DNA from 2 places in the Legionella taurinensis genome. Region 1 is predicted to be linked to the other one. Evidence: riboswitches for the same ligand, from Rfam matches in the RefSeq annotation. Region 1 holds a riboswitch; the other holds the start of a gene.

Region 1 (9,248 bases):
AACCGGCATGTCACCCGCAAAAATCAGGGCCTTTTCCTTTTCATCAATTCCAAGAATGGTGCGCACCACCGGGGTGGCGTCTTTTTCCGCGTTGTCCCAGATGGCTAAAGGGAACAATAAACCCGAGGCCGGCAGTTCGGCCGCACGTTCTCCCAGGTACTCCTTATACAGGGACAAGGCGGGCTGGTTATCCAGTTCGTAAAGAATATTTTGCTCAGAGCGCGTGATATGACGCGCGGGCCCAAAAATATCCCACCCGCCTTTGGACGCATGGGCTATGGTAATGTGTTCGCCATAAAAACCGACTGCCACGATATGATCAGTGATGATTTCACCATTAAAAATAGTCCAGGTATTTTTAAATGCGCTGCTGTCACCTGCCAGTCCTCCCGAGATAAGCATCCCCTTCCCTTGCGAATTCAACCCTTTGACCAATTCCGAACCATTGACATTTAAGCCGTCGGACAGGACAAAAATACTTTGCAAATCATCGCGCATCAGTTGTTGGGCAATGTGTTTTCCTGCTTCAAAAGAGTCCTGGTTATTTTTGACTTCCGCCTTGGCAATCAGGATCGGGGTTTTAGCAAACTGAATAATGACCACCGAGAGGCTTTTGTCAAAGATACTGGGGCCGAAAATTTCACCCGCGGTGGAACAGCCAATCATTTTGGCTTTTTTATAAAACGACGCCAGCTCCTTGATTGGGGCTGGGTTGTTATAAAAATCCGGGGCGGCAAACACAATGATAAGAGACTGCTCAGAATCCAGTTCCGGGAAGCGTTCGACACTCCATCCTTTGTCTTCAACATACTGAAAGGCCTTGACTTCCATGCAGACTCCTTGGGCTATGTTGCTGTTTCCATAAGTATTTAAAGAATTATAGACTAAATTTAAGACTATTGAGGCAGGATAAGAACCCCTTCATGCTTTATTGCGCGAAAATGGACTTGCTTTTCTTTCATAAGAAGAGTTTAATCCCCCCTCCTTAATTGTTCAAAGAATTATCATGTTATCTAAGTTTGGACTGTTTAAAGACTATGCGAGCGTTAACACGGTTAAGAAGGGCTTCAATTTAGCGGGTCTTCTAGTCTCAGGGTATGAGGTCTATTCTAATGCACTGCAGGAAGATAACCCGCTCTTTGTTTTTGGCTTTCTTGCTCATGGATACACACTGTTAAGCCTGCGTGATAACGCCTCTGACGTGGAAAAAAATGCCGCTTTACTTTTAAATTCAAGCCTGGTGTCATGCCTTATCATCTCACTGCTCATCGACAGTAAGGTACTGCCGGTTCCTGTGCAGGTAGTCGATCTTGGGGTCCATCTTTTAAACATTCTTACGGCCCCCTTGCCAAACGGCAATGAAGAAAATCACGAGCAGGAAGCCACCGCCCAGGCTAAAATGAAATAACGACTGAGGGATTGCTCAGACTCCAGTTCCGGGAAGCGATCGACACCCATCCGTTGTCTTCAACAGACTGAAACGCGAAAATGGACTTGCTTTTTTTCATAAAAAAGGTTTAATTGCCCTTCCTTAATTGTTTGAAGAGTACCATGTTATCTAAATTTGGAATGTTTAAAGATTATGTGAGCGTTAACACGGTTAAGACGGGCTTAAATTCAGCGGCTCTTCTTGCCTCGTTGTACCAACTCTACTCTAATCCGCAGGAACATACCGCGCGCTTTGTCTTTGATTTTTGTACCCATGGATTTACACTGTTAAGCATGCGTGAGAACGCCACTGACCTGGAAAAAAGTGTCGCTTTACTTTTCAATTCCGGCCAGGAGTCAAGTCTAATTGGCTCACTGCTCATCGGCGACAAAATACTGCCGGTTCCTGTGCAGATAGCCGATGTCGGAGTCCATCTTTTAAACATTCTTACGGCTCCCTTGCCAAACGGCAATGAAGAAAATAACGAGCAGGAAGCCACAGTTCAGGCTAAAATGAAATAACGTCTGATTGACCCTTCATGGGCTGCACACCGTGCAGCCCAAGGCCACTGATTCATGCCTTTTCTGTCATTTTTTCTGCAACAAAACGCCCAACCAGTTGTGAAATAAAAATAGCCATGTAAGCCTGACCACAAAAAGCTTCCATCCAGGTCAAGGTCTGCATGACAGGCTTGGTGGCTAAAATATCCCCAAACCCAACCGTAGTCAGGGTACTGAACGAATAGTAAATTGCCCGCACCTCTTCATGGGGCCGTAAACCGGAAAGGGACTGATTATCGAGCACATAAATCATAAGATAGAGATAGGCGAAGGCTAAACCGATAAAAACATAGGAAGACAGCGATCCAAACAGGGTTGTGATGTTAATGGACTCGTCCTTAAGGGTCAGGCGTATGCAGGCGACGGTCATCAACACGAAAAAAATCATGGCGAGAAAGGATTTGAATGCCTCGATGGGCAGTTGCGACCCCCAGACATTAATGATCATCTGGCTTGCAACCTGCAATATGCCAAGCACCGTAAGCCAGAACAATAAGCGATGCTCCTGTTCGCCTATCACCACGAGGCTGGTGACAATGAGAATAACCAGAACAAAATCGGTCAGACGCCACAAATCCACCTGCGCCTCCACGGCTTTAGTCAGGCAAAAGAGCAGTAAAACAAAAAAGAGAAATAAAAACCTGAGTTTTCTTAAAAGCGTGAACATTCCATTATAAACCCTGCTTGAGATACTTCTGTTTTGACATATTTATCGGGCATTGACAACTACTGATTCAGCGACTGTTCAGACGACGGTGACTCACGTTCAAAACCAAACTCCAAAAGAATCGCTGCTTTATTGGTTTCTAACTCAAGCGCAATGGCCTGAAGCCTGGACTTGTCACTGCCAGCCAGTAGAATTTGCTGTAACAGGCTTTCACTTTTGGTGGTCTTCACCTCAAACGTCCGGGATTTTTTGATAAACTGCTGCATCTTATCCGACAGCGTATCCAGCGGCGAATCATGGCCCTGATGCAGGGCGTCAACCGCATTAATTAACAATTGCACTTTCACCGCTTTTTCAATGTGGGTAGACAACGCAGGGGTCAACTTCGTCGGTGTACTAAAAAACGAATTGGTATGATGGTTTAATCCTGTATTGCCTGGATGCTGCATCATCGCGGCATAAAATTGCCATAAGGCATGGTTATCCTGAATTTGAAAGGCGGTGAAGCAGATGGATGCGGCCATCAGACGAGACGTATTGACATCGTTCCTTGGCAAACGGGTCAGCAATAAATCATTAATGGCATTGAGTTTGCTGAGGTCACTGTCCTTTGCCAGAATAATCTGATGTATAGCCGCCATGATTTGCATCACGGTCTCATCGTTTATCGCTTTACACTCCGTTATCCTGGTGTAGATGAGGCCCACAAGCTGATTCACCACCGGAGAATGATGGTTTACATAAGCAGCCAGCCGGCTCATCAAATCACCAGCAAACAGAGCGGCGATGTCGGACGACTCCATGCTCTTTAAGTCAACAACTGCCTGATCGAGCAGCTTGTCTCCCTTGGCGATGACATTGTACTTAATGCTCTCGGTAAGCGACTGCTGTTGAACGTCTTTTAAGGTTTTAGAGTTGTCTTTACTAATGGGCGTCCTGACGTGGGCGCCTGACAGTTTCTTTAGCAGATGCCTGCTTTGTGTCAAGCGGAAAATAGGTGCTAACGGCGGACTGATGTCGTTTCGGCCCAAGGTTTTAAAAACAGGCTCACCCGCCATGACTTTTAAATGATGAAACACGTTGGTTCTGGATAAAAAAGACAAGTGATCCGCCATAAAAATACCGCAACTGACCAAATCTGTCTGGATCATGTTTTCCACTTTTTCTTTTGGGGTGCGCTCAAGGGGTGACTGAGGCACACTCACATAGTACATGTAGGACGCATGCAATACTTTCGCCCTGTCCAGAAGACTAATGTAATTACGAAAGAATCGCAGAGCGCGCTTATCCATCACCGCGTCAAGATTAAAGCAGGAAATGCCTTTAGAAGTGACCACGTGATCAACAGCAGTCCAGTGGCCATCAAGCAACACAGCCAATTGAAAACGAAGTCCGGGAGGCAGTTTATCCGCGTTTGTTTCAAGAAATTGAACTATTTTGAGAAGATCCTCATTTTTCTCAGCCATTTTTCCGCTGTCGTCTTCCTCGTATTCAATCACCTGATAATGAAACGGTAATTGGTTTCGCCCCCGCTTCTCTGCTTTAAGCCCCAAAATCACCTTCATGACCTGCGCAGGCCACACGATGCCTGTAATATCATGATGGTATTTATGTAAATTGTCTTTCGTCGTCGCAATCGCCTGGATCAACTCTTTTTGCGATGGCGCAGTTATCTCTTGCTTGCTTTCCATAAGGGTGGGCAGAACGTGTGGGACTATACTTATTATACATTCTAATCACTAATTATTCCTTTTGATTAAATTCAAATCACTTGCATGTTAATTACCGCTCTCTCTGATGGGATAACACGGATATAACTTTCACCTTAAAAAGCATCAAAGACCCGATGATGGTAAGCATCGTTCCAGAAATGCCACTCCAGGCAGGTGCTGTTATAAAATGCCTTGAGCATGGCCGTTTTGACGTCTTCTGTTGCCTGAGCGCCCAGCGCATCAAAAATCACGATTGCCTTATTGACAGCCTGACTGAATTCCTCGCTGGAGTAGGTTTCAATCCAACGGGAAAAGGGATTATCGTCACCGGCATCCCGGGCGATGGAACACCCGGTTTCGCGATAAACCCAAAAACAGGGCAATACCGCTGCTACGGCGACTTCAACCGGCAAAAGGCTGCAGGTTTGCAACAGGTAACTGGTATAGCTTAAGGTTGCCGGAGTGACTAAGCCTGTGTCGTGAAAGGCAAATTCCTTTTTAAAAAAACAGTGCACCAATTCCTGCTCGGCAACAAACACAGACTCTGCAAAACCTAAAAACTGGCGAACATAAGCCGGCGGACTCTTCGCTGCAATCAGGGCATGGCAACGGGCAAAATCCTGCAGATACAAACTGTCCTGCTCAAGATAATAAGCAAAGGTGGATGACGCCAGGGTGCCTTTAGCCAGAGCCTGATTAAATGGATGGGCAAGAATTTTCTGAATAACAGGGGTGGCCGTTTGCCAGGCTTTTTCAGACAGTTTCATTAAAAAATTCTCCCTTCAGAGCATACAAATGATCAACCGGGCCAAACCCGTGGCCGATTGACAGACCAGCCGAGGCCGCAATAGCACCCGACAAATACGCCTTGGCATGCAGGCAGGCCTCATAAGGCAACCTCCCTTTGGCAAGACCTGCCGCAATGGCGGCTGACAAGGTACAGCCAGTGCCATGCGTATTTTTCGATTGGATACGAGGGCTGTGCAGCCATTGCGAAGCACCTTGCTTGTCAAGAAAGAAATCCAGGCAGTCCTCCTGTTGCAAATGACCGCCTTTGATTAGCACCGTATCCACGCCCAATTGTTGAACCAGGGCGGCCACTGACGGCATGTCCGACGTGCTGTTTACTTCCATGCCGGTCAAACGGGCCGCCTCAGGAAGGTTGGGGGTAATGACGTCTACGACAGGAATCAGGCGCTCCTTTAACGCGGTGATCGCTTCCTCCTGCAATAACGGATCCCCGCTTTTAGCCACCATCACCGGATCCAACACAATGGGAATGTCCGCTGCCTGCTTCTTCAGAAAAGCGGCCACCAGCTCAATGATTTCGGTGGAGAAAAGCATGCCGATTTTAACGCTGTGCGGCCGAATGTCCTCAAAGATGGCCTGCAACTGCTCCTCAATGCAGGAAAGGGGAATGGCATAGCAGGATTTGACCCCGCAGGTATTTTGCACAGGCAGGGCCGTGAGTACCGTCATGCCATAACAGCCAAAAGCGGCAAAGGTTTTTAAATCCGCCTGAATCCCAGCGCCGCCGGAGCCATCAAAACCGGCTATGGACAAGGTGTTACAGCGCATAATCCCTCTCCTCAAATGGCGTTTGATACAGGGCATCAATGAATGCATTCTGAAAGCTGGCCGGTCCCCTGGCCAAACGATGAGCTGACTGACCGCAGAGTCCGACATAGGCTGTAGCCGCAGCAGCAGCTTCATAAAAAGTGGTTTCCATCGCCGCAAAAGCCGCAATGATGGCGGTCAGGGCGCACCCCATTCCCGTGACCAACGGCATAAGCGGCGAACCATAGGGCACCTGGCAACATTGCCGACCATCGGTAATGAAATCAACGGGGCCGCTGACCACGACAATGGCTGAGGTCTGCTGCGATAGACTCAATGCCGCGCTGGATGCCGCCTGCACCGAATGAAGCGTTTCTACTCCCTTGCTGATGCTTTTATCTGCCGTCAACGCCATGATTTCACTGGCGTTGCCGCGAATGATGGCGGCCTGGGGTGCAAATTGCCGGGCTGTCAATGTCCGGATTTGACTGGCCCCTGCCCCCACCGGATCCAGGATGATGGGTTTCTGGTGAATGGCGGCAAGGCGGCAGGCCTTGTCAATACGCTCGATAAACGGTCTATCCAGGGTGCCAATATTGACGTAGAGTGCCTGTGACATGGCAATCAATGCCTCAAGCTCGTCATCGGCCTGCGACATGATCGGCGGCGCCCCCAGTGCCAGCAGGCTGTTGGCCACAAAATTCACAGTCACCGCATTTGTTAAACAAAGCACCAAAGGCCTCTCAGCGCGCAAGCGTTGAAGGCGGGTATCCAGTTGATAACGCATAATAACTCCTTAACGTTGTAATGCACGAAGTGTCTGAATTGCCAGAACGGGATCAGGCGCATCATGAATAGCCCCAATAACAGCGGCGCCTTTCGCGCCGGCGCCGATGACGGCTTTCAAATTGCCGGCATGAATGCCGCCGATACCGATGAGAGGATGCCGCGATTGCTTAGCCAGCCCATGCAGGCCATCAATTCCCCAATGCCGGCGAACATTGGTTTTATTGGCCGTTGGAAAAACCGCGCTCGCAGCCACGTAGTCGACATCGACCTGATTGGCTTTCACCAAATCAGCCATGGACTCCAGGGAAAGGCCGATGATCCGGTGAGTACCCAGTTGCTTTCGGGCTTTTTTTGGACAACCGTCGTCCGCACCAAGATGCACCCCGTCCGCATTAACGGCTAAGGCCAGATCAACATGATCATTGATGATTAGAGGAATGTGTAAAGGTGAAAGCAACGCTTTCAGTTTGACGGCAAAACGAAAAAGAAACGCCGCTGAGGCGTCTTTCTCACGCAGTTGCACAGAAGTCACGCCGGCTCTGGCGCATGTTTCTACAAAACGGAGGTAGTCATCAAGAGCACACGCCTGCCGATGGGTTACCAGCATCAACTGGTAAAATGGCACTGTCATTCAATCCTCCTGGTTTAAATGCTCTTTAAGCAAACGAAGAGGAATGACAGACGAGGCCCGTGCAGAGGGCTTCATCTTCACACTCCCTCCGCAGGCATTATCCAGAGCAGGTTATAAGGGTTAAGTCTCAGCTTTGTCAGAACAAAGCACCCCTGGTGAAAACGGGTTCATAATAAGAGATCGGTAATTTTTGTCAATGGTGAGCGGTTGGCTCGTGCAAGCACTTCTTCTGGTAAGCGTTACAACCCTAAACGCGCGCCATACACCTGATACAACAGGAACAGGCCAATCAGGAGATAAACCACAGCAATCACCATGAAGGCCACCGGACGACGCTGGCACCATTGCCCCATGCGAAGGGAAACATCCGGAAAAGCCATGCGTAAAATTCCGCTAATGACGGCCAGCCAGCCAATGAGGGTGATAATGACAGGCCAACTCATGACCCAGACATTATGGCTGATGACTAAAAGCAAACCAATCACCAAGCTCACAAGGCCCATAAAAAACAACAGTGCGCGCTGGCCCAGAATGTCCGAAACAATGCCTGCCATCAGACGTTGGCGCAAAAGGACAATCAGGCTGACGATCACTAAATACCAACCGATGACGGCGGCTAAAAAATACGTGGATGTCATGGTCGTTCTCCAGCTCAGTCTCTATTAAAATTATAGTAAATTTTATGAGCACGCTGTTGATTATCAATGCTATTTCAGCTACAACCCACCAAAATACGTCTGATATAAACCCAGATAGCGGCTATCGCGATCAATTTGTTTAATCTGGGTGTTAATTTGCTGGATTAATTCGGCATTTTTTGCCGATGCCATAATGGCTATTCCATCACCAACCGGCATCGGTTTACCCAGGGTCTTAAATTGCCCGCCGCCATTCTGCTCCCAGTACGCCGCCGTCGACTGATGAAAAAAAGCCGCCGCTACTTCGCCGTGTTTCAGTGCCTCAATCAAATCTTCCATGTCATTGTAAAATTCGATGCTGAATTGGCCGGGAAATTTATCTTTAAGGTATCGGTAAAAAACGCCCCCGTCTTCTGCTCCGCGGATCACGCCAACCTTGCTGTCTGCCAATTGGGCGGTGGCATCCAGCGTGCTGTCGCTTTTTATTAAAAACTGCCCTGCGCTTATCATGTAGGGGAGGCTGTAGATGAGGTTGTCACTGTTTCTGGAATAAATAGTAATGCCGCCAATGGCGATATCGATTGTTCCCTGTTTTAACGCCGGAAATAATTCATGGTAATCCATGAGAACAATTTCACAATCCTGTCTTAATTTCTCACAGATAATCCGGATAATGTCCAAATCAAACCCGCTATTGGCCGCGGTCACAAACGGCGGATAGAAATAGACCGTCCCCACTTTTAAATTGGCTTGAACCGGTAAAATCCAGACCAGCATCCACACGCCAACCAACCATTGCATCCATGACTTCATTACACACCCCCCAGCACATCATCCAAAAGATCCAGGTATTTTTTGTCGATCTGATACTCCTTGTGCAGGTATTTATGAATAAACAAGGTCAGGGCTGAAGATTTGGACGATGGCGCTTCATTAGCCTGTAATTCCCTGGCCAAGGTCACAGCCGCTGTCAGTACCGCCATTTCTTCCACGACAGCACCAATCAGCAGGGTTTGCTCATCCATGGGCAGGGTTTTCAAACGGCGGGTATCCTCGATTAACCCTTTGAGACTCAAGCCAAACAAGGCATTGCCCACTTCTCCAAGTGGGGAAAGTAACTGCGATAAGTGGGCAAACAGAATGTCATCCACATTCAGTTTATGGATGTCCTTTAAAATCTGCATCCACAGCGTAAAGTGGGTTCCTTCCCAGTTCTCACACACGATACAGTCCCGCAACAGCCTTGGCACTGAGGAAAACGTTTC
Region 2 (9,248 bases), 790 kb from region 1:
CGCCTGATCAAACGGCCGCAAGACCGCACTGGAAGTGATCAGCAGAAAGCGCAACTCATTCTCAACCGCTTGCAGGCGGGCGAACAAGTCCGGGTTGGCGTATAACACCACTTCGGCCGCCAGACCTGAACCAATGGCACCCTGCTGACGCTCGATTTCCAGGGCTTTATTGACTTCATCGCGAACCAGTTGCAATTGTTGCCAGAACATCATATCCACGCCGTCTATCGCCGGCCAATCCTGATACCAGGTGGTCAGGAATACCGATTCATCTGATTGGCTGGGAATTTCTTGCCAGATTTCTTCCGCGGTAAACGATAAAATGGGGGCAAGCCAGCGTGTCAAGGCGTGAATAATATGATACATGGCCGTTTGACAGGAGCGCCGGGCAATGCTGTTTTTGGGTGTGGTGTATTGCCTGTCTTTAATCACGTCCAGGTAAAAACTGCCCAGATCCACCGCACAGAAATTGTGGACTTTTTGATAAATGACATGGAATTGGTAATTCTCATAGGCTGCTAAAATCTCGTCCTGCAATTGCTGGCAGCGCTTGATCGCCCAACGATCCAGCTCAACCATCTCCTCAACGGCCACGCCATGGGTGTTCAATTCAAAATCAAAGAGATTCGCCAATAAGAACCGGGCGGTGTTGCGAATGCGGCGGTAGGCATCGGCATTGCGCTTGATGATTTCATCAGAAATACTGACTTCGTGCTTGTAATCCGTGGACGCTACCCACAAGCGCAGAATATCGGCGCCATGCTGAGCCACGAGTTTATCCAGAGCAATGTAATTACCCTTGGATTTCGACAGCTTACGACCTTCGGCATCCACGGTATACCCATGAGTCAGCACGGTCTTATACGGGGCATGACCATCGATGGCGACGGCGGTGGTTAAGGATGAATTAAACCAGCCGCGATGCTGATCCGATCCTTCAAAATACACATCCGCAGGGTAGTTGAGGGCTTCATTCTGCTTCAATACGGCATAGTGCGATACCCCAGAATCAAACCAGACATCGAGCGTGTCGGTTATTTTCTCGTAGTGCTCTGCGTCGTTGCCCAATAACGCTTCACTGTCTAATTCAAACCAGGCATCAATGCCTTTTTTCTCTACCAACTGCGCAACCGCTTCAATCAACCTCACGGTATCGGGGTGCAACTCGCGAGTGGCTTTATGCACAAACAGGGGCATGGGTGTTCCCCAGGCTCTTTGCCTTGAAATGCACCAGTCAGGACGGGTTTCAACCATGTTGCCAATGCGGGCTTTGCCCCATTCAGGGACCCAGTTGACGCGATCAATGGTGGCTTTTATCTTTTCGCGCAAGCCATTTTTATCCATGGAGATGAACCATTGCGGGGTAGCCAGAAAAATCATGGGGGTTTTATGACGCCAGCAATGGGGATAACTGTGGGTCAGTTTCTCACAATGAAGCAGGACACCACGTTCCTGCAGAACCTCAATGACCTTGTCATTGGCTTTCAAAACGGGCAAACCAGCAAAAAGCGGCACCTCACTGCTGTAGCAGCCATTCGCCATGACTGGATTAATCAATGGCAGGTTATACTGCTGGCCGATCTGGTAATCATCCGGCCCATGGGCGGGCGCGGTGTGCACGCAACCCGTTCCCGAGTCGGTGGTGACATGCTCACCGAGGACAATCGGCACGGTGCGTTCATTGAAAGGATGCCGTAACAGCGTGTTAAGCAAGTCTTTGCCGGCGAGTTGAGCATGACGTACAAACGCTTCAAAGCCATAACGCGCCATCACCGTGTCAACCAGATCCGCCGCAACAAGGAAGTAACGGTCGTCCGCTTCGACCAGTTCGTACTGAATCTCAGGGTTGAGGCACACGGCTTCATTCGCAGGCAGGGTCCATGGCGTGGTCGTCCAAATGGGAACAATCACGGGTTTGACCGCCAGATTCGCAGAAATAGCAGCTAAAACAGCCGCGGGATCGCGAGCCACAAAGGCCACGTCAATGGAAGGCGATACCTTGTCTTCATAGTCGACCTCGGCTTCCGCCAGCGCGGAACCGCAATCGATGCACCAGTGAACAGGCTTAAAGCCCTGCTGCAAATGACCGTTGGCAATTATTTTCCCAAGCGCCCGGATAATATTGGCTTCGTAACTAAAATCAAACGTGGCATAGGGCCGCTCCCAATCGCCAAACACGCCCAGACGTTTAAACTCTTCACGCTGAATAGCAATTTGACTGGCGGCATACTCGCGGCATTTTTGACGAAAGTCCCGCGCACTGATTTTGACACCGGCTTTTCCTGCTTTCTTCTCGACATTCAACTCAATGGGCAAACCATGGCAATCCCAACCGGGAACAAAAGGGGCATCATAGCCGCTTAAGGTTTTGGATTTCACGATGATGTCTTTAAGGATTTTATTTAAGGCATGGCCGCAATGCAGATGGCCGTTAGCGTAAGGGGGGCCGTCATGCAGAATAAATTTTTCAGCACCCGCACGCGCTTTTCTGATTTTTTCATAGGTTTGCCCTGCCTGCCAATCGGCAAGCCGCTGAGGTTCGCGTTGGGCGAGATTGGCTTTCATGGGAAAAGCCGTATCGGGTAAATTTAACGTTTCTTTGTATTCTGCCATCTTAAGCTTACTCAACTATTAGGTTAACCTGGATGCGGGTTGCCGAAAGGCTGCTTTTGCCGCAACAATATCGTCCTGTATCTGTGCAATTAACTCATCGATGGATGAAAATTTCTTTTCATCCCGCAATTTATGCAGGAAAAAAACCTGCAAAAACTCGCCGTACAAATTGCCATTAAAATCAAACAAATGGACTTCCAACACCACCTTGCTGCCGTCAACGGTGGGCCGTCTTCCGAGATTGGCCACCCCCTCGATGACCTGGCCATTCTGCCGCTTTACCTTGACACAAAACACCCCATGCAAAGGCAAATTCACGCGCCGACCGCTTAGATTGGCTGTCGGGATCCCCCATTGCCGTCCCCTGCCTTCACCGCGGCTAACCCGCCCGCACAGGCTGTAAGTGCGGTCAAGCAGCAGCGAGGCCTCGTCAAGACTGGCCTCAGCCAATAGCTGGCGAATCCGGGTGGAACTCACTCGTACGCCTCTGGCCGTGTAATCCTCAACGGTTTCCACTGTGCAATTCCTGGTTTTAGCCATCTGCCTGAGCAGATGAATATCCCCCTGACGCTTATAACCAAAACGGAAATCGCCGCCCACCAGCAGATACCGCATGTTCAGGCGATCAAAAAAATACGTGCGGGCAAACTCATCGGCCGTCATGGTGGCTAAAGACTGATTAAAGCGCAAACAATAAACATAATCAATGCCCAATTCCTTCACCAGCGCTAATTTCTCCCGCAAAGTGGATAATCGGGCAGGCGCTGTCTCGGGATGGAGGTATTCGCCGGGTTGAGGCTCAAACAAAATAACCACGCTGGGTAAATTCAGTTGTTCCGCCTGCTGACGCAATTGAGTCAACAACGCACGGTGCCCCAGATGAACGCCATCAAAATTACCGATGGTGACCACCGAGCCCTGAACGAATGGATTGAATGATATTCCGCGCAACAGCCTCATGCTTGCTTTTTTAACCAGGATAAAAGCGTGATTATACCCAGTTTAGCTAGGATTGAGAAATAGCCGCGATCGCGGTCCTGTCTTGACAGCCAAAACCCGAACTAATGCGCATTTTGTTCTATATGTATTCACAAATTACAATTTTTAATCTAAAATGTCCCAACTCAGTTTAACAGGGCAGAATCCATGTTCACACCCAAGGCCTCAATCCAGACACGCAGTGAAGCCTCCCGTTTAAATACCTTTGCAAGCACCGATCAAACACTTTGGGAAAGCCTTTCAAAAGAGGTAGAAGAAAAAATTCTCAGTATGATTGAGGGTAATCGCTCCTTTGAAGAAATCCACCAGTTTGCCTCGTCTTCCCGTAGCCGGATAGCCAAAGAACTCAAACATGAAACCGGCAAGGACAACACCTTTGGGCAATACAGAGATTCCAACAGGGAGTTAGAACTCCGCCAGGATATTTACAGTAACAGAAACTTTGCCAACTCATCCGGGGCCAATTACCCCATCTTAATCAAGCTTAAAGCCACCATTTTATCGCAAAAAAACACCAAACAAGTGATAAAAAAAACGACAAGTGACAATACAACTGAATTTGAATCGCTTCAACAGGGTTCGACTTATTTACCCGATCTCATCGAATTGACCTACGGTTCTGCCTATGCCAATTTGTCATTCAGCATGACCCTGACTCCAAATAAGACCTTCCCATCGTACCTGGAACCCAAAATTACAGTGACCCACGGCTACATGAGCCACCCTGTCTTCAAAACCGCCATGGCTGGACTGAATGATTTTTTTATCAGATTAAAAAAGACAGATGATGAACAGACGTACCTGAACATGCTGGGTTTGCTTGCCTATGATTTATCCCGTTTGATGTTCTTAGAGCGTGGCGGAGCCGCTGTGCATGGCTGGATCATTCGCGCCCTCATCAACCATCGATTCAAAAAGGATGTTGGCAATTTAAGTCTCTATGGAATACCGTTTGATATTTATGCCCAGGTCCAGTTGGACAGGGACGACTATGCCAGGGACTTTGCGAGATCCATCACCCGCGCAATGAAGCGTGTCGATGAGGGACAACCATCGAAATCCAGCAAAGAAGAGAGGGTTAGTTCGACTTTCCCTGATTTTCTTGAGTTATCCCCTTTGAATTCTGAACAAAAGACCATTGATTTGCGCGCTCAAAAGGGGGTATTCAGTACGTCAATCGACTTGCCCACTCCGAAGGATAAATCCCCACACCATTCACCCTACCTTGGCTTTTTTTCCCACAATAAATTAACGGAGGGGTATTCTTTTGTGGACGGTAGCCAGTGTTTATTCCGGGGTGACACCAGAAAGCCTGAATTCATCAAGGCCTGCGGCGGGTTTAATCCCTGGATCACGCATGATCTTTACCAATTGCTTGACCAAATGGACCAATGCGAGGACACGCAGGAATACCGTCGCCTCAACCAGTTAGTGGACAATATGGTGGCCTCCCATCAGGTTCTTTTAGAGGAAGTGCAGGTCATCCAGCAAATCATCGCATTAAAAAGCATGCTGGCTGAAACAACGAATGAACACCTGAAATCTACTTGCAATGAGGAAATCAAAACCCTGGAGGAACGGCTTAAGCTCATCAGTCAGCCTCAGTATAGAATTGAGCAACTAAAATACAAACTCAGTCAGGATGATTTAAACGCCTTGTCAAAAGCCACGTTTGAGCCACTTGACCTGGGCTTACATCGGAAAATCACTCAGGTCCATGCGTCTGGCTTTGTTTCCCTCACCGCTTCCCTGGCAGTGGCCAGCACCTTTTCCAATAAAATCAGCCGAGACGCGAAATCAGAACCGGTGGGGTATGTTTATGTTGTCCGCGCGCGGGGAACGCTTGTCGCGAATGAAGCCGCCCACCAGGGTTTTGAACACGAGTATTCGCTGCCAGGCGGACTGGACTGGCGTGATGTGCTTGCTTTTCGCGAGGTCAGTTATGATTCCAAGGCGGATTGCTTTCGTTTTTCAGGCCCAGCCTTCCTTAATAAAGAATTTTCAGAAAAATTGAAGCCACAAGCTGACGAGATCATGCAGTTATTGGGCAGCAGAAAGCCAGGTAAAGAAGAACAGGACAGCCCGTTCTGTTCTATTACCTAACCGTACTAGGTCCGTTTCTGGATTTGGTTTGAATAATCAGGCTCACTGTCCTCAGACAGGCATTCGCCGCCTGAGAGATGCCCGCAATCAACCCCTGACAGGTGGTTATCGAGCGGATTGCTGTCTGCCATTTCACCAAACAGGGCAGGTTGTCCCTCAAAGCCATAGGGCGGCGGCTGATAAGCATTGGCGGTGGTTTGTTGGCTCGTTGAGGTTGTCGTGTTGCCGAAGCTACTCTTAAAAATCTGCATGGCCTGATCACTATAACCCAGGCGGCTCATTAATTCGTTAGGATTTTGGCTTGCAATATGCAACAAGTCCTTATAATAAAGGCTGTCTTTATGAAAGCGTTGAATGACCTGTTCTGCTGCCTTCACATCGTTTTCTGTAAACGGCTGTGCCGCCGGCTTGCCGCCCAGATCCCTGGAAATTTCATAATGGGCTAGAATTTTTTCAAATTTTTTGCAGCCCTCCAGATCATGGGTAGAGCACCGCAGCCACTCACTTTTAAGATCAGCATTGTAATCAAAAATCCCACTTTCCCTTAATCGCTCATCCAGTGAATCGACCTGATTAATCAAATTTTGTGCTTTGTCATGCACTTCGGCATCATACCTCAGATTATCACCCCGGTTTGCGCCGTAACTTTCAGGCAGAAATTTTTCGCGAAGCTCGCGGCGTTCAGTGGAAGAATCCCATATGTCCTTGCGGGCAGCACTTTCAGCATCCATACGAGTAATTTTACTATCGCGTGGCATGATAAGTCCCAATTAATACTATGGTATAACTATAGCATTAGTACGAAAATTATACATTTTTAGCGGAAAAATGTTCCTGTGTGCTTGTCTACCGGGGGGAAAGGCATCAGGATTGAATGAATGATCTTTAAAAAGACGGGTTAATGGATTGTGGATTTTTTGGGCGATGAGCCCGGTGCTTCATTGAAGCAGCGTTTCAAACACCAATCGGTTGAATGATTCGCCGCATTCAGAGCTCTTAATTACCTTGAAGAGACTTTATTAGTCGCTGACATGTGGCCTGACAATCAGCACATCACATTCGGCGCCATGCAGGATAGCATTGGCCGTAGAACCTAACAGCAGGGCTAAGCCATGCTTGCCATGACTTCCGGTGACGATTAAATCGATTTTCTTCTCTTTGGCGATGCGGAGAATTTCATTCTTGGTGGAACCAAATTCAATCATGCAATGCGCATCATCCACGCTCAGCTTCTTGGCTAACGCTGCCAGTTCTTTTTCGGCCTGTTCGCGAATGGACACTTCCACTTCGGCAAATCCGGCAAATCCAGGGTAAGCGTAGGCGGGAATGGGCTCGACAACATGCACCAAGAGTAAATCGGCGCCATTCTCATCGGCAATTTTTTTTGCTTTATGTGCAGCTTTTATACCCACTTCATCGAAATCTGTGGCGAACAAAACCCTTTTATACATGATTCTCTCCTTGACACTGACTTTTATAGCCTAGCAGAAATTGATTTAATTTCCCATAGGACAGCTTATCGGTTACACTTTTTATTTTTTTAAAACCGGGGTGTCTTTGCAGCATGCAAAGGCTGAGATCATACCCATTGAACCTGTACGGATCATGCCGGCGTAGGGATTGTTTATGTTACTGGATTTATCAGGCACGTTAGCCTCGTTGTTGTGCACCTTTTACCTTATTCGTTTAAGCCGCATCGCCTGGATTCTTGGCTTGACAGCCAACCTCATTAACGGCTGGCTCTACTGGCACAAAGGCATTTATGCTGACACTGTGCTGGAAGTGTTCTATTTAGTAAGCACCGCTTACGGCTGGCTGAAATGGCAACAATCCCCGGCCGCAAACCGCCGTGAAATCCGCTCGCTGTCATGCAATCAATGGCTGATGGCTGGCCTGGCATTCGTCAGTCTTTATGTTTTGATTGTCATCGGCCTTAAGCACTTCACATCCACAACCGTTGCTGATCTGGACGCGTTGACTACCGCCTTAAGTTTAATCGCCCAGGTGTTGATGTGTCATAAAGTTCTGGAGAGCTGGCTGCTCTGGTTGGTGACGGACTCGGTGTATGCCTACCTTTATTGGCTTAAGGACCTGCCCTTTCATGTTCTGTTAATGATTGTTTACACCGGTATGGCATTAACGGGCTATGGGATTTGGATCAGACAGCAGCGGATGCTTCAGCCGTCTGATCCTGTTGAAACCGCATTACCCTACAACGGGTAAACCGGATACGGAGCGAATCCAGGGTTTAAAGGGAATGACGGCAGGCGGCAGATGATTCATGGCCGCTTTTGCCTGTTCAATCTGCCCGTACTCCCCGAGTGTCAGTACATACCACACGCGGCCGTTACGGCTGACTTTCCGGACCTTAACGGCATCATGAATGCCATGGGCATGCACAAAGCGTTTTAAATCCTCAGGGCTTCGACCAGCCAGTAACTGGATGGTGAATTGTCCGCCATTCGCCGCCGTAGCCACAGCGTTAGCCTGCTCTTTTATTCCAGGTAATGAAGACGGGGCTTTAGCCAGCACAGGCGCTGTCGTCACCGGTTTTGCCGGCTCCTGGTGCCTTGCAGTAGGGGCTGGCTGATGTTGACCTGGCTCCGTGTTTCGCGCCAGCGACTTGGGAATGACCAGTACTTTATCCATTACCACCAGGTTGTCATTAGCCTCTTCGTCGCCATTGGAAATCTCATACAGACGCTTTAAAGGCGGCGGTTGCAGTTCCTGCTTGGTGACGGCCACATTAAACGGCAGAATCTCGCTAACCAATGGCCTTTCGATGGGTAACAGGCTTGAGACCACCGGCTGTTCCTTTATAGCCTGCGTGGAGGCTAATGGCTTTTCCGGGAAGGAGAACGACAGGGTCCGCTTTAATGCCTCCTGGTTCTGCCAGATGTAATTACACGCGAGGCCAACAATCACCAGGCTTGCCGTTAATGTCAGGCGTCTGGCTAAGGATTTTGGCTTGTGAGTGTCTTTTAATGCCTCGGCACTGAAGAAATTATGCATTTCAAGGTTAATGCGCGCAATTTCGCCGCCAGTGAGCTGATAAAACTGCTTTAACCGATCGGAGGACATGGTTTTCTCAAGTCGTTTTGGCGAGGGAAGATAACTTAAAAGATAGGTTTTGGTTTCGCTTTCACTGAGCGAGCCCGGGGTAATGGTGTGAATCAGGTTTTTATAATCATCCTTGTCCAGGCGATTTAAACTGCCAATTAAAGAATAATCGCAAACGATACACAAATGGAAGAAGGCAGCCCCTTCCTGAGTTTTAATGCTGTCCAGAACTTGTTTAAGGAACTCATCAGGAACATGATGCGCATCGTCGATGATCATTAAAACGTGCGCTTTTCTTTCGTTGATTTGCTCCACCACACTGGCTAAAGTCGGCTGGATATCATCGCGAAGATGAAACGCCTCGACCATCTGCGCTAAAAAATCATCCGCTGAAAATGGCGCGGCAGCGGTCATGGTGTGATATTTAATTCCCGGATCCAGATTGGCCTTCAGCAATTGAATAAAGGTACTTT

The links. Region 1 has a riboswitch for thiamine pyrophosphate ahead of thiE (thiamine phosphate synthase). Riboswitches for the same ligand answer to the same signal wherever they lie in the genome.
Region 2: it holds a riboswitch for thiamine pyrophosphate, as region 1 does, so the genes downstream of both, pnuC (nicotinamide riboside transporter PnuC) here and thiE (thiamine phosphate synthase) in region 1, are expected to answer to the same signal.

The regions. Positions count from the first base shown of each region.
Region 1 covers NZ_UGOZ01000001.1:1,410,655-1,419,902, reverse strand. The annotation lists gene DYE45_RS06625 (FIST signal transduction protein) at 1-831, opposite strand, end outside; gene DYE45_RS06620 (hypothetical protein) at 1,007-1,408, shown strand; gene DYE45_RS06615 (hypothetical protein) at 1,552-1,950, shown strand; gene DYE45_RS06610 (ion channel) at 2,003-2,656, opposite strand; gene DYE45_RS06605 (hypothetical protein) at 2,716-4,347, opposite strand; gene DYE45_RS06600 (TenA family protein) at 4,482-5,135, opposite strand; gene thiD (bifunctional hydroxymethylpyrimidine kinase/phosphomethylpyrimidine kinase) at 5,122-5,946, opposite strand; gene thiM (hydroxyethylthiazole kinase) at 5,936-6,712, opposite strand; gene thiE (thiamine phosphate synthase) at 6,722-7,345, opposite strand; TPP riboswitch at 7,411-7,509, opposite strand; gene DYE45_RS06580 (hypothetical protein) at 7,585-7,983, opposite strand; gene DYE45_RS06575 (transporter substrate-binding domain-containing protein) at 8,062-8,796, opposite strand; gene DYE45_RS06570 (acyl-CoA dehydrogenase family protein) at 8,796-9,248, opposite strand, start outside.
Region 2 covers NZ_UGOZ01000001.1:2,198,246-2,207,493, forward strand. The annotation lists gene ileS (isoleucine--tRNA ligase) at 1-2,613, opposite strand, end outside; gene ribF (bifunctional riboflavin kinase/FAD synthetase) at 2,632-3,573, opposite strand; gene DYE45_RS10080 (hypothetical protein) at 3,760-5,715, shown strand; gene DYE45_RS10085 (hypothetical protein) at 5,721-6,473, opposite strand; gene DYE45_RS10090 (universal stress protein) at 6,735-7,166, opposite strand; TPP riboswitch at 7,253-7,354, shown strand; gene pnuC (nicotinamide riboside transporter PnuC) at 7,342-7,938, shown strand; gene DYE45_RS10100 (AAA family ATPase) at 7,921-9,248, opposite strand, start outside.